DNA from 2 places in the Halobacillus litoralis genome. Region 2 is predicted to be linked to the other one. Evidence: predicted binding sites of a transcription regulator. Region 2 holds the regulator's gene; the other holds the start of a gene.
What was found. The regulator LexA, encoded in region 2, represses DNA repair genes until DNA is damaged. The targets are predictions, from matches to a motif close to CGAACATATGTTCG.

Region 1: ruvA (Holliday junction branch migration protein RuvA) is a predicted target of LexA. The motif match lies at 10,098-10,111, and genes of this name have one in related genera.

Annotation. Positions count from the first base shown of each region.
Region 1 covers NZ_CP129016.1:2,202,744-2,214,699, reverse strand. The annotation lists gene secDF (protein translocase subunit SecDF) at 1-371, opposite strand, end outside; gene LC065_RS11135 (post-transcriptional regulator) at 540-836, opposite strand; gene spoVB (stage V sporulation protein B) at 950-2,509, shown strand; gene LC065_RS11125 (DUF421 domain-containing protein) at 3,163-3,852, opposite strand; gene LC065_RS11120 (ArsB/NhaD family transporter) at 3,873-5,159, opposite strand; gene LC065_RS11115 (TIGR04086 family membrane protein) at 5,285-5,668, shown strand; gene yajC (preprotein translocase subunit YajC) at 5,717-5,974, opposite strand; gene tgt (tRNA guanosine(34) transglycosylase Tgt) at 5,990-7,129, opposite strand; gene queA (tRNA preQ1(34) S-adenosylmethionine ribosyltransferase-isomerase QueA) at 7,161-8,186, opposite strand; gene LC065_RS11095 (DUF2905 domain-containing protein) at 8,216-8,413, opposite strand; gene ruvB (Holliday junction branch migration DNA helicase RuvB) at 8,410-9,411, opposite strand; gene ruvA (Holliday junction branch migration protein RuvA) at 9,430-10,047, opposite strand; gene LC065_RS11080 (BofC C-terminal domain-containing protein) at 10,188-10,757, opposite strand; gene LC065_RS11075 (YebC/PmpR family DNA-binding transcriptional regulator) at 10,838-11,590, opposite strand; gene LC065_RS11070 (YhcN/YlaJ family sporulation lipoprotein) at 11,718-11,956, opposite strand, start outside.
Region 2 covers NZ_CP129016.1:2,943,944-2,955,899, forward strand. The annotation lists gene LC065_RS15090 (YneF family protein) at 134-358, opposite strand; gene tkt (transketolase) at 689-2,689, opposite strand; gene LC065_RS15100 (DUF896 domain-containing protein) at 2,870-3,103, opposite strand; gene LC065_RS15105 (YneB family resolvase-like protein) at 3,188-3,847, opposite strand; gene lexA (transcriptional repressor LexA) at 4,149-4,772, shown strand; gene LC065_RS15115 (hypothetical protein) at 4,821-5,045, opposite strand; gene glnA (type I glutamate--ammonia ligase) at 5,163-6,494, opposite strand; gene LC065_RS15125 (MerR family transcriptional regulator) at 6,519-6,923, opposite strand; gene LC065_RS15130 (methionine gamma-lyase family protein) at 7,050-8,297, opposite strand; gene hflX (GTPase HflX) at 8,355-9,587, opposite strand; gene LC065_RS15140 (AAA family ATPase) at 9,668-10,612, opposite strand; gene LC065_RS15145 (hypothetical protein) at 10,625-10,765, opposite strand; gene hfq (RNA chaperone Hfq) at 10,771-10,995, opposite strand; gene miaA (tRNA (adenosine(37)-N6)-dimethylallyltransferase MiaA) at 11,041-11,956, opposite strand, start outside.

The DNA.
Region 1 (11,956 bases), 740 kb from region 2:
TACAACTTCCCATCCGTGCCGCGGAAAGAAAGTTCAGCGGTTGTCGAGAGCAGTTCTCTTGCTGTCTGCTGATCTTCCACACCAGCAAGCTGTACTCGGATTCTTCCCCCATCTTCAATAGTGATGTTCGTTTCACTTATACCAAGGGTATCCACACGTTCCGTCAATGAACGTGCCGTAGCCTCAAGAACCTGATCATTGACTTCCTGGTCCTCATCTAACGGCTCGACATCGTATAAGATTTCAAAACCACCCTGCAAATCTAATCCTAACTTAATATCTTTTGTAACACCTGTTATGGTCGTCCCAATCGTAGCCGCCAGTAATAAAACCACGATAAAAAAGGCTACGATCCGCCCTCGTTTCACCATACTGTCCTGTTCCTCCTTTATGTACGAACACATGCGATGATCCATCGACTATATGTATAAATGCTTAATAGACAATATTTGATAATCCCCGTACCTATTCTACTACTTTTTCAAACTTTCGCAACAATAGGAAAAAGTTTAGGCTGATCACCATAAAGAAATCACGCCTCATTCATATTCCGAAGGCCCCTTCAATGCTTCAATGGAGGCGAGCAGATCGTCATTCTGATAAGCCTCTGTTGTCAGATAACTCGTGTATGTATGGGTCTGCAAATGCAAGATATCCTGGACTATTTGGTGCAGCCTCTTTTCAGGTTCACCATTCCAAACTTTTTTTATCAAACAATCCCACACATCTTCTTCGGTCGCACGTTTATAACCTAATAAGTGAAACTCTTCTACCTTGCTTTGCAAAACTATTTTCAATTCATTTCTCCAGCTTGTGACCACTTTTTTCTGATCCATTAGGTTACTCCTCACTCTAAGGTTTTCGTAAACGGGTGTCATGCCTTGTCCATCCTTACGCATATACTTCATTGTAGCGGAATTTCATTTCTTTGAGAAGGCGGATCAATCATATGTCAAAACAATCTTTTTTACATGGTGCACTGATTCTGGTTGCTGCTGGACTGATCACCCGTTTACTCGGTTTCATTAACAGGATCGTCGTTGCCCGCGTAATGGGACCTGAAGGTGTGGGGCTCTACATGATGGCTCTACCTACTTTGATTTTAGCTATTACCATCACCCAGTTCGGTCTTCCTGTGGCCATTTCAAAGAGAGTATCAGAAGCAGAAGCGACGCGGAACGAAAGTAAAATCAAACGCATCCTATTGGTATCTATTGCAATTACGGGGTCCTTGAGCATTTTGTTTACGATCGGACTCTTCCTGTTAGCCCCCGTAGTAGCCAATTATTTCCTTACAGATTCACGAGCTTTATATCCCTTGCTAGCCGTCACTCCCATCATCCCTATCATCGCCATATCATCTGTCATTCGAGGATATTTTCAGGGAAGACAAAACATGAAACCACAGGCGATTTCTCAAGTGATTGAACAAATCGTCCGGATCGGTTCAGTTGTGGTCCTCACAAAAATGCTTTATCCGTACGGCGTCCAATATGCAGCCGCTGGAGCTATGGTTTCAGCAGTCATAGGCGAATTCGTTTCCCTGATGTACATGTTGAGACAATTCAATATCCACAAAAGTTTTCGGCTGCGTAAATCGTGGAAAAAGCATATCCATGAGGGCAAGAAGACGCTTAATGAACTGATGACTATTGCTCTTCCAACGACAGGAAGCCGCTTTATTGGTTCCTTAACGTATTTTTTTGAACCGATCCTCGTCGCACAAAGTTTGGCTATTGCTGGAATCACCGCTATAGAATCTACCAAACAATATGGTGAGCTCACGGGCTATGTGCTGCCCTTGCTGTTTTTACCAACTTTTCTGACTCACGCTCTGTCAATTTCACTCGTACCGTCAATTAGTGAAGCTGCAGCCCAAGGAAAAAACGAAACGATTGCTTACCGAATCATGCAGTCGATCCGATTATCCATTGCATCCGGAGGTCTGATCACAATTGTGTTTATGATCTTTCCAGCAGTCATCTTGACGACTGTGTATGGTACGAGCCAGGCTTCTTTCATGCTTCAGTTTATGGCACCATTCTTTCTACTTCATTATATCCAGACACCTCTTCAAGCAACCTTGCAAGCATTGGACCTTGCCCGCCCTGCCATGTGGAATACATTAATTGGAGCCATAATCAAGTTTATTGTCCTTGTCGGGTTAAGCTCTCGTCCTGAGTTCGGTATTCATGGAGTTGCCCTTGCCATCGTAGTCGGTGTCGTTGTTGTTACACTGCTGCACTTAGCTGTACTTATGAAATATAAGGTCATTTCCTTTCCTTTACAGATGTTCATTCGATTCGGCCTCGTTATCGGTATCATCGGGGTCGTAGGGTTTCAATGGAAACACTGGTGGCTTCTTGAGAGTAAACCTCTTTCGCAGTTGTTAACGATGGGGATGGGACTTACTGTTTTATACCTTGTACTATTGTTCGTTTTTCGTCTAATCCGAATGGAAGAAGTGAAAATGATCCCCTGGTGGAACCGCCTCTTCCACAAAAAATAACCGCCTGGAAGCGGTTATTTTTTTGTCCTCTTTGTTAATTTCACTTCGTTCACTAAAGATCCCTTTTCTTGAAGACTCAGTTTCAAGATGTTCTTGGGGTTCGTTGCCCGACTTAAGCGTCAGGGGTGGCTGGGAAGCTACTCGCTTTCCTGTGGGGGGAGTGGCGAGCTTCCTCGGGCTAACGCCCTGCGGGATCTCACCTATCTCCTTTCTCCCACGGGAGTCTCGCAGCTTCCCAACCTCCCCATTCCATGTAAGGAAGAAACGAACCCCTACACTGAGAGAAAGTGTCCCCCATTCTTACTCCTAAGCAGGCATAAAGCCCTCTGTTTTAAACTTTTACGTTCTGAATGTCCACTTGGGAGAGTTAATATTATCCACTTCCCACAATCATACAAGCTGATTTTTCCAGAAGTGGTTTCGAGACACTGATATAGCAAAAGGGCGTAGGGGAATGGCGAGACTCCTGCGGGAAAAGAGTGCTAGGTGAGACCCCGGAAGGCGTCAGCCTGAGGAGGCTCATCGCGCTCCCGCGGAAAGCGAGTGATTCCCCGCAGCCCCCACCCACTCAACAAAAGCCTCGAAATCAAGTCTTCAAGAAACCTGCCAGTTTGTTGAATAACTTAGATATCTTTCTCGAAGAAAGAGATGGATTATTGGAATTCGTTGTTTTGGTCGATTTGGACTTCTCCCTGATCGTTAATCGTACATAATGAAATTTCCTTGAAAGAATGAAACCCTTGCTTTCGTACTTCATTTACGAGCCATTGTTTATTTTTTCGGATTGTTTGAAGACCACTATATTGCACTTCACCATCAGCAATTAAAACAACGGCATAATCAGAGCTGCCGTCATCTTTCTTTTCGAATACTGAGAGCTTCCCAGATGGTTCCAGGATCGCATAAGCGACGTCACCGACTTGTTGAATGCCGTGTTCTCGCAATTGTAACAATAAATCATTGAAATTATAACGCTGCCGCTTCATCTCTTTCTCATCTACTTTTCCATGTTTAATAATAATGGAAGGCTTTCCATCGAACCAATTTCTGAACCGCTGGTTTTTCAATGAAATCCATGCACTACCAATTTGGATGGCAAGGAGAACGGCCATCGGTACAATGGCTTTCCAAATAGCCTCATCTGGATTTTCTATAAGGAAGACGGCAATTTCAGCGAGCATAATAAATACGACCAGATCCATAACACTAAGTTCACCAATTTCCCTTTTTCCCATGAAGCGGAAAACAAGAAGGATAATCAAATAGGTGATAAGTGTGCGAATGATAATGCTGACTACCAACCCGAGCACAACCTTTCCTAAAGGTTTCCCTTTAGTTAACATCACCTATTTTTCCTGTTTTATTAAAGAAATGGCAGCAAATATCGGAACCAAACGTAAATGGATGAAACGATTAAGGAGAGTATTAAAACCGGAAGGCCGTAGAGTGAGAATTTAATAAAAGGGATCGGTTTATTCTGGCTGGCTGCTAAACCGGCAACAACCACATTGGCAGATGCTCCGACAAGGGTGCCGTTCCCTCCAAGACATGCCCCTAAAGCTAAAGACCACCAGACCGGATCGACGTTCATCATTCCATATCCCTGAAGCTCCTGCACTACAGGGATCATAGCGGCCACGAACGGAATATTGTCGACCACACCCGAAAGAATTCCTGCACTCCAAAGCATCACCATTGAAGTGACCGGCATATCTCCACCAGAGATCCATACCATTCCCCTAGCTAACTCATCAATCACGCCCACCGTCTCTAATCCCCCAACAAGCATAAACAAGCCCATGAAGAAGAATAACGTCACCCATTCGACTTCTTGAAAGACATGTTCCACATCAAGCTCTTTCTCTGACAAAAACAATAACAAGAGGGCTCCACTGACAGCAATAGTCGTAATATCCATATGGATAAACGGATGCATCATAAAACCGATGATAGTCAGCAGCATTACGGAAACGGATTGAAAGAGCAAAGGAGACATTTTCAAATGTTCTTTCGCCTCTACTTTCATTAAATCTTCAGCTAATGCCCGATCATACGTGAGTCCTTTGCGGAATAACAAGATGACGCCAATCGTTACGAGGATAAAGATAATCAATACCACAGGTCCTAGATGATAAAGAAAGGATACAAAGCTAAAATGGTCCACCGCCTGTCCGATCATAATGTTCGGAGGATCACCGATAAGTGTAGCCGTACCCCCAATATTAGAGCTGAAAATCGTCATGATCAGATAAGGGAACGCCGGTAATTTCAAACGATCTACGAGGGTTAATAATACAGGTACAAACAAGAGGACCGTCGTAACATTATCTAAAAAAGCAGACCCTACCGCTGTAAACAGAGCTGTTACTAGCAAAAGCGGAACAGGTCTTCCTTTTACAAGCTGAGCTAACCAAATAGCTAAAAAAGTGAAAATCCCTGTTTTTTTCGTGATAGAAACCAAAACCATCATAGAAAAAAGGAGGGCAACGGTATTCCAGTCTATAAAACCAAAAGCTTGTTCCCACTCATAAATCTTTGTCATTAAAAGAAGAACGCCACCTGCTACAGCTACCAGTGCACGGTTTAACTTCTCCGTCATAATCAGTACATAGCTAGCTACAAAGATAAGGATTGCGAGTACAGTTGACATAGATCTTCCCCTTTTTGGACGGACTTTACTAATACTTATTCAAGTCCAGAAGAAAATATCTGCTTCTATCTATAGAGTTTTCATGCATATAGATAAAAGTGACAAGCATATCAAGGGGGGATGGGATGAAAAAGTTATTGTCAGGGGTCCTGGGGTATGGAGTCGGCTCTATTTTCATTTTGATGATTGTATTTGCTGGAGTGTTAGCACTTTTACTAAGGTTTACTGGGATGGAATATGAGACACTCAATCAATTGGCTTTAGTCGCCGGTATTAGCATATTAGCCATAGGTGGCATGCTGGCTGCTTATAAGGGAGAACAGAAGGGATGGCTCTCTGGAGGGATGACAGGGCTGATCTTCGTCAGTGCCATGGTTCTATTTCAGGTCATTTTTGAAAACTCATGGGTGTCCCTGCCTCAGTTGAGTTATTTTGGAGGCCTGGTTCTTGCTGCCTGGCTTGGAGGCATGATAGGGGTCAACCTGCCAAGGAAAACCGTAAAAAGGTGATAAAACGTAAAATCCCGCTACAAGAATATGTAGCGGGATTGCATTTGATTAGCTCAATTTTTCACGTACGGATGAACGATCGAATTTAAGTTGAGTACCATCTTGTACAGAAATCACAAGCGTACCTTCATCAATCGCATGAATCGTTCCGTGAAGTCCTCCGATTGTTATAACTCTATCGCCTTTTTGGAGGTCCGACTGCATTTGTTGTACTTTCTTCTGTTTCTTTTGCTGCGGTCGAATCAATAGGAAATAGAAAATGACAAACATTAGGATTATAGGAAGTAAACCTACTAATGTATCCATTTATTTTCCCCCTTTCTAAAAGTTCTTTGCGTTTGGTTTGTTGAAACCATACATTTCAAAGAATTCTTCTCTAAAGTCACCGAGTCGATCTTCTCTAATGGCTTCACGCACTTGCCTCATTAAGTTTAACAGAAAATAAAGATTATGATAAGTCGTAAGTCTGAAACCGAATGTTTCATTAGCTTTGACTAAGTGGCGGATATAAGCCCGGCTGTAATTCCGGCATGTGTGGCAATCACAATTCTCATCAATGGGACGGAAATCACGTGCGTATTTCGCATTTCTCACAACAAGTCTTCCCTCAGAAGTCATCAGCGTACCATTCCTTGCAATTCGTGTTGGGAGTACACAGTCAAACATATCGATTCCGCGGATGCTTCCATCGATAAGTGAATCAGGAGAACCGACACCCATCAGATAACGGGGCTTTTGATCCGGCATCAGAGGAGTGGTGAATTCAAGAACACGGTTCATAACGTCTTTCGGCTCACCAACAGACAAACCACCGATGGCGTAACCCGGAAAGTCCATAGACGTCAGGTCACGAGCACTTTGACGGCGTAAATCTTCATACTCTCCACCCTGAATGATCCCGAATAAGCCTTGATCATGCGGACGTTTGTGTGCTTCCAAGCAGCGCTCAGCCCAGCGGCTCGTACGCTCTACAGAATCTTTCATGTACTTATGCTCGGCAGGATATGGGGGACACTCATCAAAGGCCATCATAATATCCGGTCCAAGGGCGTTTTGAATGTGCATCGCTTTTTCTGGAGATAAGAAGAGCTTTTCCCCACTAATATGGTTACGGAAATGGACACCCTCTTCTTCAATTTTTCTAAGATCACTCAAACTGAAGACTTGGAATCCGCCGGAGTCCGTTAGAATGGAACCGTTCCAATTCATGAACTTGTGAAGGCCACCCGCCTCTTCAACGATGTCTTCCCCGGGGCGCAGCCACAAGTGATACGTATTCGAGAGGATGATTTGTGCGCCCATGCGCTCCAACTCTTCCGGACTCATTGTCTTAACGGTTGCTAGTGTACCAACAGGCATAAACATTGGTGTTTCAAAAGATCCGTGTGGAGTATGGACCTTTCCTAAACGTGCGCCTGTCTGCTTACATGTTTTAATCAATTCATATGTGATTGCCATGATTTCTACCCTTTCTCACTCTTGATCCATAAGATCATTTTATGAACATCGCATCTCCAAAACTGAAGAAACGATACCTTTCTTCTACTGCCTGTTTATAGGCTTCTAAAATAAAGTCGCGACCGGCAAAGGCGCTGACCAGCATAATTAATGTGGACTTCGGCAAATGGAAGTTTGTAATCAATCCATCGATGGCTTTCAGCTTTTGAGGAGGATAAATGAAGATATCCGTCCAACCGCTTGCCTCTTTGAATGTTCCGTGATCACGGATGATCGTCTCGAGCGTTCTGGTTGAGGTTGTACCAACAGATATAATTCTTCCGCCTTTTTCTTTGACCGTATTCAACTGATTGGCTGTTTCTCCACTCAACTGATAGAATTCGGCATGCATATCATGTTCCTCCACTTGATCTACACTGACGGGTCGGAAGGTGCCGAGCCCTACGTGAAGTGTCAAATACGCAAGTTCGATCCCCTTTGCCTGCAAATCCTCTAACAGTTCTTTTGTAAAGTGCAGTCCGGCTGTAGGAGCAGCTGCTGAACCTTCTTCTTTCGCATAGACGGTCTGATATCGATCTCTATCAGACAACTGCTCTTTGATATATGGAGGTAAAGGCATCTCTCCTAGAGATTCCAATACCTCAAGGAAAATGCCTTCGTAGCTGAATTTGACCTTGCGTCCTCCATGCTCTTGCAATTCCGTACACTCGGCTACAAGTTTCCCTTCTCCGAAGACAATCTTGGTGCCTACTTTTACCTTTTTCGCGGGTTTGACAAGCACGTCCCACTCATCATCTTCAGTCTGGTGAAGAAGAAGGACCTCTACTTTTCCACCGGTCCCCTCTTTAGCACCGTATAGCCGAGCAGGTAACACCTTCGTGTCATTCAATACAAGGCAGTCACCTTTTTCTAAGTAATCAGTGATTTGAGAAAAATGCCGATGTTCAATGGTTTGTTCTGTACGATCACAAACCATAAGCCGGGAAGCAGTCCGATCTTCTAATGGAACCTGAGCGATCAGCTCCTCCGGCAAATCAAAATCGTATTGCTTGATATCCATGTGAATCCCCTATTCTTATGTTTAATGTATCAAAATTTTCTTATGAAATAGAAAATTAACGAAAGGACAATGCTCACAATAATGGAAGTCATAATGGGAAAATAGAACGTAACGTTTCCTTTTTTAAAGCTAAGGTCCCCTGGTAATTTTCCAAATATACTCCATAGTATACCGATCAATATGAACACAATCCCTATTACAATAAAGATTTTACCAAAGCCCGTCAAGAGCCAGGCACCTCCCTGTTGAAATGAGCGTAGGCTTTAGGTGTGACCACACGGCCTCTTGGTGTCCGTTGGATATAACCGATTTGCAGCAAGAAGGGCTCATATACATCTTCAATCGTCTGAGGCTCCTCTCCAATCGTTGCGGCAATCGTATCCAAGCCTACAGGCCCTCCCTGGAAGCTATCCATGATCCCTTTCAGCAACTTGTGATCGATAAAATCAAGACCTTCTGCATCTACTTGCAGCATGTTCAACGCTTCCTTTGTCGTTTCCTTGCTAATGACTGTCTCACCTTTTACTTGAGCAATATCGCGGACACGCTTTAACAAGCGGTTGGCAATCCTTGGGGTTCCTCTGGAACGACGCGCGACTTCAACAGCTGCCGCACCATCGATTTCAACAGAAAATATTTCTGCTGTCCGTTCTACGATGGAACAAAGCGCTTTGGTATCGTAATATTCCAGACGGCTGTGCACCCCGAACCGATCTCTGAGAGGTGCGGAAAGCAACCCGGCTCGAGTGGTGGCACCGACCAATGTGAAAGGGGGAAGATCGAGCCTTACAGAACGGGCACTTGGCCCCGTACCTACGACGATATCAAGACAGAAATCCTCCATTGCAGGATAGAGGACTTCTTCTACAGAACGTGGAAGGCGATGGATTTCATCGATGAAGAGGACATCCCCTGGTTCCAAAGATGATAATATCGCGGCCAAATCCCCAGCCCTCTCAATCGCTGGACCAGCTGTTGTTCTAAACTGAACGCCCATCTCATTAGCAATGATCGAAGCAAGTGTGGTTTTACCTAACCCAGGTGGTCCATACAACAGCGCATGATCAAGCGGCTCGTTTCGCATTTTTGCTGCTTCAATGAAGATGCTTAGATTATTTTTCACCTGATCCTGACCAATATACTGCTTCAGAGTTTCTGGTCGTAAACTAAGCTCAATCTCCTGATCGGTATCCTGTTGTTCTCCAGATATCATGCGATCCTCCAAGATTCATCCCTCCTCACCTTAAGATTTCATCAATAGTTGCAGCCCTTGTCTGACATAATCATCCACGCTGCCATGTTTGGCTTTTTCAAGTTCTGTACGGACAAACTTCACTTCTTTTTCTGTATAACCTAAAGCCTTCAACGCTTCAATTGCGTCGTCCACTACAGCCCTTTTCTCTTTCGATGTTAAATCTTCCTGATAGAAAAGGGTGTCCTCATTATCTTCATCAGGAAGCCAGACAATAAGTTTCCCTTTCAAGTCAAGGATCATCTGACGAGCTGTCTTCTTTCCTACTCCCGGAAATTTCGTTAAGTATTTATCGTCTTCCTGCTCAATGGCCGATACGAATTCTGGTACGCTGACGGTTCCAAGAATAGCAAGAGCTCCTTTAGGTCCAATCCCGGAAACGTTCAGTAATTGAGCGAATAGTTGTTTGTCTTCTTTTTTCTTGAATCCAAAAAGCGATTGATTATCTTCTCTTATATAATGGTACGTATGTACTTTGACTTCCTTGTTCATCGAATCTTGAAAATGATATGGATTTGCGCATAGCACTTCATATCCTATGCCGCCTGTTTCTATTGTCAACGACCCTTCATCGAGTGTCGTCAATTGACCTTTCACGTAACTAATCATTGTAAAATTCCCTCTCTACCCTTTATTGCTATCCTTCCTATTGTAACATACAAGCACATGTTCGCCCATGAATAAAAGCCGTGAATCGCCCTTAAAACGGAACAAAACAGCCACAACTAATGGTGGCTGTTTCACGTCTCTTATACTTCCTCTTCTTTGGAAAATTGACGAACGACTTGCTCAAAATGCCGGTGGTCCTTGATTTTAATCCCCTGTTTCAACTCATGCTCTCTTTTACTTTCAAGCGGCTTAATGGGGATAGGTTTAAAGGACTCAATGACCTTCCCTTGATCAGGAAGACCTTGAAAGACGGCTAATTCCCCATCCTCTGTCAAACCAAAATACCCTGTCTGTTTTGTCAAAGGAGAAATATCATCAACTTCTCTTTGAAAAACTACTTGATCCAATTCCTGTTCTTCAACCGTCCATCCCTCATAGGAAGCCCAAAAATCCATCATAGACCAGATGGTTTCTTCTTTCTTTGTGGTTTCTGTCACACCATCTATATAATGCTCCTTCAGAATGACTGTCAATTTCAAAGGTTCAGGCTTAACCAATGTTTCCACTGACTCTGATTGCTCCTCCTTGCCCTGGATGACTCTTTGTGGCGTGTTATCTTTAAAGGTTTTCGGTGGAGTTTGATCAATGATCGACCAACTCAATACAGCAACGCCTATGGCTAACCCAACAATTAAGGCCCATCGTTTCATGACAGGATCCCCCCTAAATAAAAATAACTTCTGTTTCTAGTGTGTCCAGAAACAGAAGTTATTATCATAGCAATGGGAGATCACGATAATTTTTCCAGAATCGCCTCATCTGCATCAAGGTTGTGATAGACTTCTTGAACGTCGTCATTATCCTCGAGCATATCAATCAGTTTCAACATTTTTTCCACGCCTTCTTCACCTAGTTCCGTATAGGTTTCAGGAATCATGGTCACTTCACTTGTGGTAAACACATATCCACTAGACTCCAAGGCCTGTTTTACATCAGAAAAAGATTCCGGATCTGTGTAGATCTCAAATTGTTCTTCTGTTGTTTCCATTTCCTCTGCACCGGCTTCTATGACTTCAAGCATCATTTCTTCTTCATCGGCCTCTGTTGCTTCCCGGTCGATGACGAGATAGCCTGAGCGGTTGAACATGAAGGACACGCAGCCGTTTTCCCCTAAGTTGCCATCATTTTTATTGAAAGCGTGTCTGACGTCTGCTGCCGTACGGTTTTTATTATCTGTCAACACTTTAACCATGACCGCTACCCCGCCAGGACCGTATCCTTCATACGTATATTCCTCATAATTGACACCTTCGAGATCTCCGGTCGCTTTCTTAATGGCGCGATCGATGTTATCTTTCGGCATATTGTTTGATCTTGCTTTATCTACAGCTATACGCAGGGCAGGATTGGTTTCTTGATCGCCGCCTCCTTGTTTCGCCGCCATGAAAATTTCGCGAGCAAGCTTCATGAAGAGTTTTCCGCGTTTCGCATCTTGAGCACCTTTTCGATGCTTGATATTACTCCATTTTGAATGGCCAGCCATTGGACATTCTCCTCTCCCAGACAAATCTTATAGTTCCATGTATCTTTACGTAAGCTCACTTACGCATTGGACTCTATTCTCTAATATATCACAATCCCCATTTTTCTTGAAAGCAAACCCTTTGCCCCTATTGTTGATTGAAAAAGTTACGAAATCTCTGTCTAATTTTATCAGGTGCTTCCGATTCTCTTGCATTGAAGTTTTTCATTTCATCCCAGCTATTGTTATTCGTATAGACAATCAAGTCTTTATCTGTCACTTGCTTTACCTTGGCTTCTATTTTCTCCGGGATCGACTTATCTCTGAGATCATACGGGTTAATCATGACCGCCACGTACATACGTTCATCGGTCGAATAGGCTTGAG
Region 2 (11,956 bases):
ATCACACCTTCATTCATAGTCGCCTCCTATTGTATCAGAGCTTTACGCCTAACACGATGTTTATCTTGTGAACATCTAAAGAAGTTCTCATAGAGAAAGCCTTCTTTCATTCACGAAAGAAGGCTTTGTGTCATTATTTCATTTGATTGTTCATTGAACGCATCATCTGATTGATCTTCTTCTGCGAAGGCTTTTGGCCCATCTGCATCATCAGTGTACGTAACATTTGTTCGTTAATTGGCGGGTTCTTTTTCAAATAATTCATCATATACTTTCTTGCGATGAAGAAGCCTAGAGCTGCACCACCGACAAGAGTCAATAAAGCAATGATGATGACCCAAACGATCCCCAATGTCATGACTTCGTCTTCCTCCTTCGTGTTGTCTCCCATAACAGTATAGTAAAACGTTCTGTAGAATACAATAGTCGTTTCAATATGACCATAATTCAGAGGCTACTACAAGGGTCAAGCGTCTATGTGTAAGCAACAGGACCCCCATGAAAATAGAGTCATCTGCTATGAACGATGACCGTACCAGAGACAACAATCATTCTTATGCCTATTATATCATATCGCGTAGGGAAACCGAAAATGGTTGTCCTTACTTTCATCCCTCATTTTTGAGATGATATTGAAACTCTCAGAATAAGAAGAAGCTGCCTTAGGAACTGGCAGCTTCTTTCTTGTTTATTTCATCAAGTTTTCCGCATGCTTCACTACGTTTTCTACCGTGAAACCATAGTTTTCAATTACAGTATTTCCTGGCGCAGAAGCACCGAACTTGTCGATTCCGATGACGGAACCATCCAAACCTACATATCGGTCCCAACCGAATGAAGCGCCCATTTCAACTGCCAGACGTTTGCGGACAGAAGAAGGCAATACCTGTTCCTTGTATTCCTTAGGCTGAGCTTCAAAGCGATCGAAAGAAGGTACACTGACAACGCGGACATCGTAACCATTCTTTTTCAATTCAGCTTGAGCTTCAACAATCAATTGCACCTCTGAACCTGAAGCAAGCAGGATCGCATCCGGCTCTTCTTTATCAGAATCGCTAAGGATGTATGCCCCTTTCTTCATTCCTTCATAGGCATGTTCCTCTGTACCTTGTAGGGTCGGTAAACCTTGACGTGTAAGGACAAGTGCGGTTGGAGTCGATTCAGACTCTAAAGCAAGTCTCCACGCTGCATTGGTTTCGTTCCCATCCGCAGGACGAAGCACAGAAAGATTAGGCATCGCGCGAAGAGAAGCCAGTTGTTCCACAGGTTCGTGAGTCGGACCGTCTTCTCCAACGGCAACAGAATCATGAGTGAAGACATAGTTCACTGGAAGGTTCTGTAGGGCAGAAAGACGAACAGCTGGGCGCAGGTAGTCACTGAAGACAAAGAATGTACCCGCATAAACTTTTAATCCTCCATGAAGGCCCATTCCGTTCATGGCAGACGCCATAGCAAATTCACGAACACCGAACCAGATGTTTCGACCAGCGTAGTTGTTACGTGAAAAGTCTTCTTCATCTTTAACGGCCGTTTTGTTTGAACCTGCAAGATCGGCACTACCACCAAAGAAATTAGGGATAGCTTTAGAAAGTGCATTGATCGCATCTCCTGAAGCAGCACGTGTTGCAGGGCTGTCTCCTACCTGGTATGTTGGAAGGCTTTGATCCCAGCCTTCAGGAAGCTCTCCGCGGATTGCGCGCTCAAATTCTTCCGCAAGCTCCGGATACGCCTCTTTGTACTGAGCCATTAAGTTGTTCCAAGATTCTTCTTTATCCTGACCATTTTGTTGAACTTTTTCTTTGAAGTCCTGATAGACCTCTTCAGGTACGTGGAACGGCTCGTGTTCCCACTCGTAAAACTGTTTTGCAGCTGTTACTTCCTCATCACCTAGAGGAGCACCGTGTGAAGCAGACTTACCAGATTTGTTAGGAGAACCATACCCAATGACTGTTTTCACTTCGATCATTGTTGGTTGATCTGTGTTCGCTTTTGCTTTCTCTAGTGCTTTCGCAACTTCTTCTGTATTCGTTCCATCTTCTACACGGATCACTTGCCATCCATACGCTTCATAGCGTTTTTCAACACTTTCGCTGAAGGAACGATCAAGATCACCATCAAGAGAAATGTCGTTGGAATCATAAAGAACGATCAATTTACCAAGGCCTAGGTGACCGGCAAGAGAAGCTGATTCCTGTGATACACCCTCCATCAAGTCACCATCACCACAAATCGTATATGTGTAATGGTCAACAACGTTGTACCCTTCGCGATTATATTTCCCGGAAAGATGAGCTTCTGCCATCGCCATTCCGGTCGCCATTGCAATACCCTGCCCTAGGGGACCTGTAGTTGCTTCTACACCGTCTGTATGACCAAACTCTGGGTGCCCAGGGGTTTTTGAATCCCATTGACGGAAGGACTTAAGGTCGTCCATCGTCACGTTATAACCGGATAAGTGGAGCAAGCTGTAAAGAAGCATAGATCCGTGTCCAGCTGATAGGACGAAACGGTCGCGGTCAAACCAGTTCGAGTTTTTCGGATTGTGATCCATGAACTGAGTCCATAGCGTATATGCCATCGGTGCTGCACCCATCGGCATCCCCGGGTGTCCGGAGTTTGCTTTTTCTACTGCATCGATTGTTAAAGTTCTAATCGTATTGATTGATGTTTGTTCAAGGCTGTTTGCCATGTTCAACATTCCCCTTTCGTTTCAGGTATATGTACCATGTATTATCCTATAATGAAATTCATTTCGAAACAAGCTTTGTGCAAAATTTCGCACAGCCTCAAACCTAATTTCCCCCTTATTCAGGGAATTAAACAAGAAAAAATCCGCATTCGAAAATTATCGAATACGGACGATTTGGCCTTAATTCTTTTTTTCGTTCTTTTGCATTTGACGAAGCTTCTCTGGAGTTACGTCATTCCCTTTCGGATCAATGACGGTCACACCTTTCAGCTGATTCTTGAAGGATGCGCGCGCATTTTTCAAATATTCATGGCGCAGCTTCTGTTGTTCCGCTTTCTCTTCCTTCGAAAGCTCTTCCTGCTTAGATTTATTAGCTAGCTCATTTATACGATTAATTTTTTCTTTTGATAACATAGATCCTTCTCCTTTAATCATAGTCTGGATCGTAAAACATGAAAAAGACAAGAAATCCAAAGATCCTTGTCCACACATCCTATATTACCGTGATTCTTCCTCTTTTTCAAGCGATAGGTACTCTTTGTATCTGCGATGCACCGTAGCTTTTGATACATCATATCCCAACCCTCTCAAAGTCGCTGCGATATCTTTGAATGTCAAGTCATTTTTCCTTAATCGAACAACCTCTTCAATAGGAAAGTCGATTCTCTCACGACCGGGTGCCTGATCACGGTTGGATAAGTTGGCGGATGGATCATAGCCGCCCTCTACCGCTTTTCTCATCCCCCGCCGTATTTTCATATTATGTATTTTCCTTTGGTATTCTTCTACGATGCCAACAATCTGTAATACCATCGAATCTGATTCCGATAACTGTAATTCTCCATGGTTGGAAAGGGAGTACACCTTGACCTTCAAACGGTTCAATTGATGAAACAAAGCGATCTTCGTATTTCCTCGGCCTAATCGTGTTTCATCTTGGATTAATAAGGCTTCCGCACGCCCTGAAGAAAAGCATTCCAGCATGCGGAAAATCCCTTCACGTTCAATATCGTAACCACTCGCTTGTTCTTCAATGCACTCCACAACTTCGAAGCCGTGATGATCCGCCATGGATGTCAACTCAGCTTTCTGCCGCTTTAAAGAAGTCACTTGAGCTTCTTTTTCCGTACTTACCCTGCAATATAAAATTACTCTCACTTGGATGTTCCTCTCTCTTTCTCTATTAAACAGCTGTGACCATAGAATAATAGAGAATGATAAAACTAACAATAAAAAGAATGATGTAGGTGTAATCCAGCTTAGATAATTTATTAAACATTGATAACCCCTCCGCTTTCCTAGAACGAACGTTCTTAAGAACCTGTGTTCGCGTTTGTTAATTCTCATTATATACGAACACAGGTTCTTGTCAATGGTTTTTTTCGAACGCGTGTTTGTATTTTTGAAATATAAGTGGTACAATGTGGTTACTATAATCCTATGTACGAGGTGCTAATCTATGAGTAAACTTTCAAAGCGGCAGCAGGAAATACTAGATTTTATTAAAGAACAGGTTCTAGCAAAAGGATATCCACCATCCGTAAGGGAGATCGGTCAATCCGTTGGTCTTGCTTCAAGTTCGACTGTGCATGGTCACTTGTCCAGATTGGAGAAAAAAGGATATATTAGACGCGATCCGACCAAACCTCGTGCCATTGAAGTAATTGAATTAGAAGAAGATCACAGCATCCCGAGAAGTGAAGCTTCTTACGCTCCAGTAATCGGTAAAGTCACGGCGGGGTCACCGATTACAGCTGTTGAAAACATTGAAGAATATGTCCCTCTACCCGATTCACTTGCAGGGTCGGATGACAACACCTTCGTACTAATTGTACAAGGTGAAAGTATGATCGAGGCAGGAATTCTTGACGGGGATATGGTCATCGTCAGACAACAACAGACCGCTCAGAACGGCGACATCGTTGTTGCAATGACGGAAGACGAAGAAGCCACTGTGAAGCGGTTCTTCAAAGAAAGAAATCATGTTCGCTTGCAGCCTGAGAACGCAACGATGGAACCCATTCTATTACAGGATGTATCCATTCTTGGGAAAGTCGTAGGTCTTTACAGGACCGTACACTAAAAGAAAGAGGCGAGGTTTAGTTAAACCTCGCCTCTTTCTTTACTTATGTCATACTCCATAACTTTTACGGATAGATGTTAAAGGAAGTACAGACAATATATGATCTTTTATAATCGTTCCCACCTGTTTTCGCTCATAGAAGTAAGCAATGATCTGTTCATCCTGAATGTCGACCACTCTCACCACTCTTTGTGATATGACGCCTTCGCGATTGATATAGATCCACGCCAACTTAATCTTCTCCAGTTTCATAAGCTGGAAGTACGCTTCCATTGGTAACCCTCTATAACTGGAGCGTTTGTTCTTATTTTTGTTACATGTAACTCCCCATCGAAAGTATAGAAATACATAAAAAACCCTTGAAGCTAAAAGCTTCAAGGGTTTTATACTTTAATACGTCTGCAAATATTGTTCGCGTTCCCACGGATGAACCTGGGTGCGGAACATATCCCATTCGATTTCTTTCGCTTCAATGAAGTGTTCAAATAGGTGTTCCCCTAGGGCTTCTACCATAATCGGATCCTGATGCAGCTCTTCCAGTGCATCATACAATGTAGCAGGCAGGTCTTTCACCCCGTGAGCTTCCCGCTCTTTCTTATCCATCACGTAAATGTTTCGATCGACAGGAGCAGGTGCTTCCAGTTTATTTTCCACACCATCAAGTCCAGCAGCAAGAAGTACAGCCATCGCCATGTATGGGTTCGCTGATGGATCCACACTGCGTACTTCGATTCTTGTGCTCAATCCACGGGATGTAGGAACACGTACGAGCGGACTACGGTTTTGACCGGACCATGCTACATAACACGGTGCTTCATACCCTGGCACAAGACGTTTGTAGGAATTGACGGTAGGGTTCGTCACGGCTGTGAAGTTCGTTGCATGCTTGATAATGCCTGCTGTGAACTGATAAGCCACCTCAGACAATTGTTCCTTCCCTTTCTCATCAAAGAACGCATTGCCCTTTTCATTGAAAAGAGACATGTTCGCGTGCATACCAGATCCGTTTACACCGAACAATGGTTTAGGCATGAATGTTGCATGCAAACCATGTTGACGTGCAATGGTTTTAACGACGAGTTTGAATGTTTGGATATCATCACAATGCTTGATTGCATCCGCATATTTGAAGTCAATTTCGTGCTGGCCTGGAGCTACTTCATGGTGAGAGGCCTCAATTTCAAAGCCCATTTCCTCAAGCTCTAGGACGATATCCCGGCGGCAGTTTTCGCCAAGGTCGGTCGGTGCTAAGTCGAAGTAGCCACCTTTATCATTCAATTCCATCGTTGGTTCGCCTTTTTCATCTAATTTGAATAGGAAAAATTCAGGTTCTGTACCAATGTTGAAAGCAGAAAATCCGAGTTTCTCCATTTTTTTGATGTTACGCTTCAAATTGTAGCGTGGGCATCCTTCAAAAGGAGTTTGGTCTGGGTTATAGATGTCACAGATGAATCGTGCAACTTTCCCTTTTTCAGAAGTCCAAGGGAAGACGACGAAAGTATCCAGGTCTGGGACCAAATACATGTCAGACTCCTCGATACGAACGAAACCTTCAATAGAGGATCCGTCAAACATCATCATGCCATCAATAGCTTTATCCAACTGGCTAAGTGGAATTTCCACATTTTTGATTGTACCAAGCATATCCGTGAACTGCAGACGGATAAACTTGACGTTTTCCTCATCGATTTTTTTGTAAATTTCTTCTTTAGTTAAACCCATTGAATTTCTCCTCTCAACACAATATTAATGGAAGAACCTTGACATTTCTCCCTGTCTGATTGCTAATTTACCTTGTCTTCCCGCTGTGAATAGTTCTCGTTGCAGCATACGACGAAGTTCTTTTTCGGTAAGTTCATTGTGTACTTCCTTCACCTGATCCTCATCATATACTTCATTATCTGGCTGATCGTTCAGCTTCAGAACTTTCTTGATTCCGGCCATGTTCACACCCTGATCGATCAAGTCTTTAATTTCAAGAAGTCGATCGACATCATTGAATGAAAACATACGTCGGTTCCCTTCTGAACGGGCCGGCTGAACAAGCTCGTGCTGTTCATAGTACCGAATCTGCCGTGCAGTAAGGTCTGTCAATGATTGAACAATCCCCATCGGGAATAACGGCATAGAACGACGAATTTCATCACTCATCGATGTGCCACCTCCCCATAAGAATGATACTTTAATTATACGTCACGAAAGGGATATGTCAACATATGTGAGGAATGTTCACACAATTTGGAGATGTTTTTTGAAAGGGTTACCATTCCCTTTGCTTCAAGCTTTGACCATACCCTCTTCTACCAACTGTTGCACCGCTTGTACGACAGCGATCTTTACATGCGCATAAGTCAATCCCCCTTGGACGAAGGCTGTATATGGGGGGCGAATAGGACCGTCGGCGGTCAATTCGAGACTGGCTCCTTGAATGAAAGTCCCTGCAGCCATGATCACTTCGTCCTCATACCCCGGCATGACGCTTGGCTCTGGTTTGAATTGGGAATTGATCGGGGATGCCTGCTGAATGGATTGACAGAAGCTGATCATTTGTTCAGCGGTTTTAAAGTTGACGGATTGAATTAAATCTGTTCTCTTCACATCATAAGCAGGATTGGTGTCGAAACCCCATTCACTTAAATATTTCGAAGTGAAAATAGCTCCTTTCAAAGCTTCTCCCACGACATGAGGGGCAAGGAAAATCCCTTGATACATCTCTTGCAGGCTGTTCAAACTCGGGCCTGTTTCCTTCCCTAGCCCAGGAGCTGTCAATCGATAGCTGCATTTTTCAATGAGGGATTTACGTCCTGCAATGTACCCACCGACTCTGGCAATTCCACCTCCAGGGTTCTTAATTAACGAACCAGCGATCATATCAGCGCCTACTTCAAGCGGCTCTTTCGTTTCTACGAATTCACCATAACAATTGTCAACAAAAATAATCACATCGTCTTTTATGTCACGCACAAATCGTATGATGGATTGTAACTCGTCAATGAGGAATGAAGGACGGTCCTCGTATCCTTTTGATCTTTGGATGGCTACCACCTTCGTCTTATCTTGCATAGCTGTTCGGATTCTATCATGGGCAAAAGCTCCGTTTTCTTCTAAAGGAACGGTTTGATAGCTGATACCAAAATCACGTAGAGAACCTGTATCTTTCTTGTCCTCAGAACCAATGACATCTCTTAGGGTGTCATAAGGTTCTCCTGATATGTATAGCAGTTCATCACCCGGACGTAATACCCCGAATAAGGCTGTGGTGATTGCATGTGTTCCCGAGATGAGCTGAGGTCTGACAAGCGCATCTTCCGCTTTGAATATCTCTGCATACAATGCTTCCAGAGTGTCTCGCCCGAAATCATCATAGCCATAACCTGTTGTCGGGTTAAAATGAGAATCGCTGACCCTCAGTTTATGGAAGGCCTTTAAAACTTTTTCTTGATTGTAATCGACAATCTCGTCAACCCTATGATGTTGGTTCTTAATCTCTTTTTCTACACGTTGTTTCATTTCTTGAATGTTCATGATGGGTCCTCTTCCTATCTTGCAGTATATTTCGTTGTTCCAACGTTTTGTTCATATTTATAATATTTGATGTTTCAATGGGTGTTCGGGATGGATGAAACCGTGAAGGGCATAGCCCTCTTTTTCTTCATAAAAATTTATGCTCGTAATCATACTGTAGGCCTTGAATTGCTGCAGCCGTTTCCCTTCAGAAGCCGGCACGAAAACATCATACTCATCCCACTCTTCTCTTAAAACCTCTTCGATTTTATGAAGGACACGTTTACGATCGATTGGATCATGCACGCTCACTGTCAGCGAAGGGAAGGAGTGCGGAATGAAATCCTCCTTCAGTAGATCTTTCTTATTATATACGGTCAGTATCGGCAGTTGACCAGCCCCGAGTTCGTCCAACAACTTCAATACAGTCTTTTCCTGCTGCATATGATCAGGGTGTGAAGCATCAACCATATGAACGATAAAATCTGCCTCTGTCACTTCTTCTAACGTAGATCGGAATGCTGCTATGAGCGTCGTTGGCAAGTCCTGAATGAATCCTACCGTATCAGATAGGAGAGCCAAAAAGCCAGAAGGAAGGCTCATCTGCCTTGTCAAAGGATCGAGTGTAGCAAACAATAAATCCTCTTCAAAGGACTGGCTATCGGTTACTCTATTGAAGAAAGTCGATTTACCAGCATTCGTATAACCGACGATTGCCACTTGAAAGGCGCGGTTTTCTTTTCTCCGCTTCCGGTATTGCTCTCGTTGTTTAACGACCGTATCCAACCTCTTCTTGATATCATCAATTCTCCGTTGTATATGACGGCGGTCGGTTTCCAATTTGGTTTCACCAGGACCTCGTGTACCAATTCCTCCACCTAACCGGGATAACGCTGTCCCCTGTCCGGATAGCCGAGGAAGCATATATTGCAGTTGAGCAAGTTCTACCTGCAATTTCCCTTCTTTTGTACGGGCTCTTCCTGCAAAAATATCAAGGATCAGCTGACTTCTGTCGATCACGCGCACACCGACCCTATCCGCTATGTTTCTAAGCTGACCAGGAGATAACTCATCATTAAATATGACAAGCTCAGCTTCAGATTCCTCGGCTGCTTCTTTTATTTCTTCCAGTTTACCCTCACCTAAATATGTAGCCGGGTGAACCCGGTCACGCTTTTGAGTTATAATTTTACATACTTCTCCATTAGCGGTCTCAGTCAGCGACTGAAGCTCTTCCAAGGAAGACTGAAACCGTTCTTCCTTTTCGGATGGATCTTTTCTAGCAACTAACACGACCAATTCTTTTGCCATCTGTCTCTTCACCTACTCTTCCATCTGCCTGTATCTTTTTCATCATAACAGAAAAATGATTCCTATGAATGGACGACCGTTCAGATCAAGTCTGTTTCTTGTAAAGGAAAGTCAAAGTCTTCAGCCTGTAGGGTCATCAATGTCTTCTTCTTAGGGTTAGGGGTGCTGATTACTCTCCAGGCATGTTTTCGAATGGCCTCTTCAATAAGGTTCCTTACATAACGGGCATTTGAAAAATTTTCCTCGCGCCTGACGTACACGTAGGCCAGATGTTGGAAAAGTTTTCGTTCCGCCTCTTTTGTTAAACAATATTCCCTTTCTTCAATCATTCCAAAAGCAATCTGGGTAAGTTCTTTAGCAGAATAGTCCTTAAATGAAAGCTGGATGGGGAACCGGGAAGCAAGACCTGGATTTAATGTCAGAAAATCTTCCATTTCATCTGGATAACCAGCAAGGATAATAATGCATTCATTATGATGATCTTCCATGCATTTCACCAATGTATCAATCGCTTCTTTTCCGAAATCCTTTTCTCCACCTCTTGCTAAGGAATAGGCTTCATCAATAAAAAGGACTCCCCCCAATGCTTTATGGATCAGATCCTTCGTCTTTTGGGCTGTATGACCGATATACTCGCCTACAAGGTCACTCCGATCCGCTTCTATGAATTGACCCTTATCAAGCACCCCGACTTCACGGAATAACGCAGCAACCATTCGCGCGACGGTCGTCTTTCCCGTACCGGGATTTCCGTGGAAAACCATGTGTAGTACTTGCGCATTCGATTTCAATCCTGCTTCTTCTCTTTTCTTTGAAACGAGCACCTGTGCATAGATTTCTTTGACCCTGGTCTTTAAATCCTCCATTCCAATGATGGAATTGAAAAATTCCTCGATCTTCAGAAAAGGCGCCCCCGTCTGTTTGAGGGTGGCTGCTTTCCGATCAGGAATCGCTTTTTCTTTAGAATCATTCAACACAATATTGATTGTGCTGCTCGGTCTCACTGTTTTCGCTTGGGGTTGCACATCGATCCCTCCTCATTCTTCTTCATCATACGCGTAGGGATGGTTTCCTGTGACAAACGCCCAATGGGTGGATGCGCTTCTTTCATTCCCTTCATCCATGAAAGAAGCGGGTGCCGTATAAAGGCACCCGCTTCTTTCGGTTTCATGAACCATTCACACTATTCTTTATCCAATGAAACATTTTTGACAGGAGCAAATGTTGAAATGGCATGTTTGAAAATCAATTGTTGCTTTCCTTCTGTCTCTAACAAGACAGTGAAGTTGTCGAAGGCTTTAACGATGCCTCTCAATTGAAATCCGTTGAGCAGAAAGACAGTCACCTGCATGCGTTCTTTCCTTAATTGATTCAAATAATTGTCCTGGATATTAACCGATTGGGCCATGGATCTTCCTCCTCTTTTCTATCTGTAATAATACGATTCTACGCATTAGTCTATCTTTCCTGCTAAATCGCCTAAAATTGTTTCAAATTTCTCCTCGTAGTTTGAAGGAGATACTTCATACCAATGGATTTCCATTTTGTTCTTGAAGTACGTGTACTGACGTTTGGCGTAGCGTCTGGAATTACGTTTCAGCAATTCAATCGCTTCCTCTAAGGTAGATGAACCTTCAAAGTAAGGAATCAATTCCTTATAACCGATCGCCTGCATCGATTGAACATCCTGCAATCCCTGTTCATAAAGATGCTGAACTTCTTTTACCAAGCCCTGTTCAATCATCTGATCAACCCTTTTATTGATACGGTCGTACAACAACTCACGGTCCATCTCCAGTCCAATTAGCAACGGGTTAAAAGGAGATTTATTCTGCTGCTGTTGGTGACGGTCACTCATTACCCGACCTGTTGTTTCATAAACTTCAAGCGCACGCAACACTCGTCTTTCATTATTCGGATGTATTTTTTCTGCTTGTTCGGGATCAATTTCAACAAGGCGTTTGTACATATAATCCCTGCCCTTTTCTTTCCGCTCTTTTTCAAGCTTCTCCATGATGGCAGGATCCTTTTTTTGTTCTGAAAAATGGAAATCAAAAAGTGTTGCTTGTATGTATAAGCCTGTACCCCCGACCAAAACCGGCAGCTTTCCCCGCTCATGGATTTCCCTGATTAACGCTTGCACATTTTCCTGGAACTCAGCGACTGAAAACTGCTCATCAGGGTCTTTAAAATCAATCATATGATGCGGAATGCCCTGCATCTCCTCTTCTGTCACTTTCGCTGTTCCAATATCCATCGTGCGGTAAATCTGCATGGAATCTCCACTAATCACTTCGCCGCCAAAACGCTGAGCGATCCGGATCCCCAAATTCGATTTTCCAACTGCTGTAGGACCAACCACTGAGATC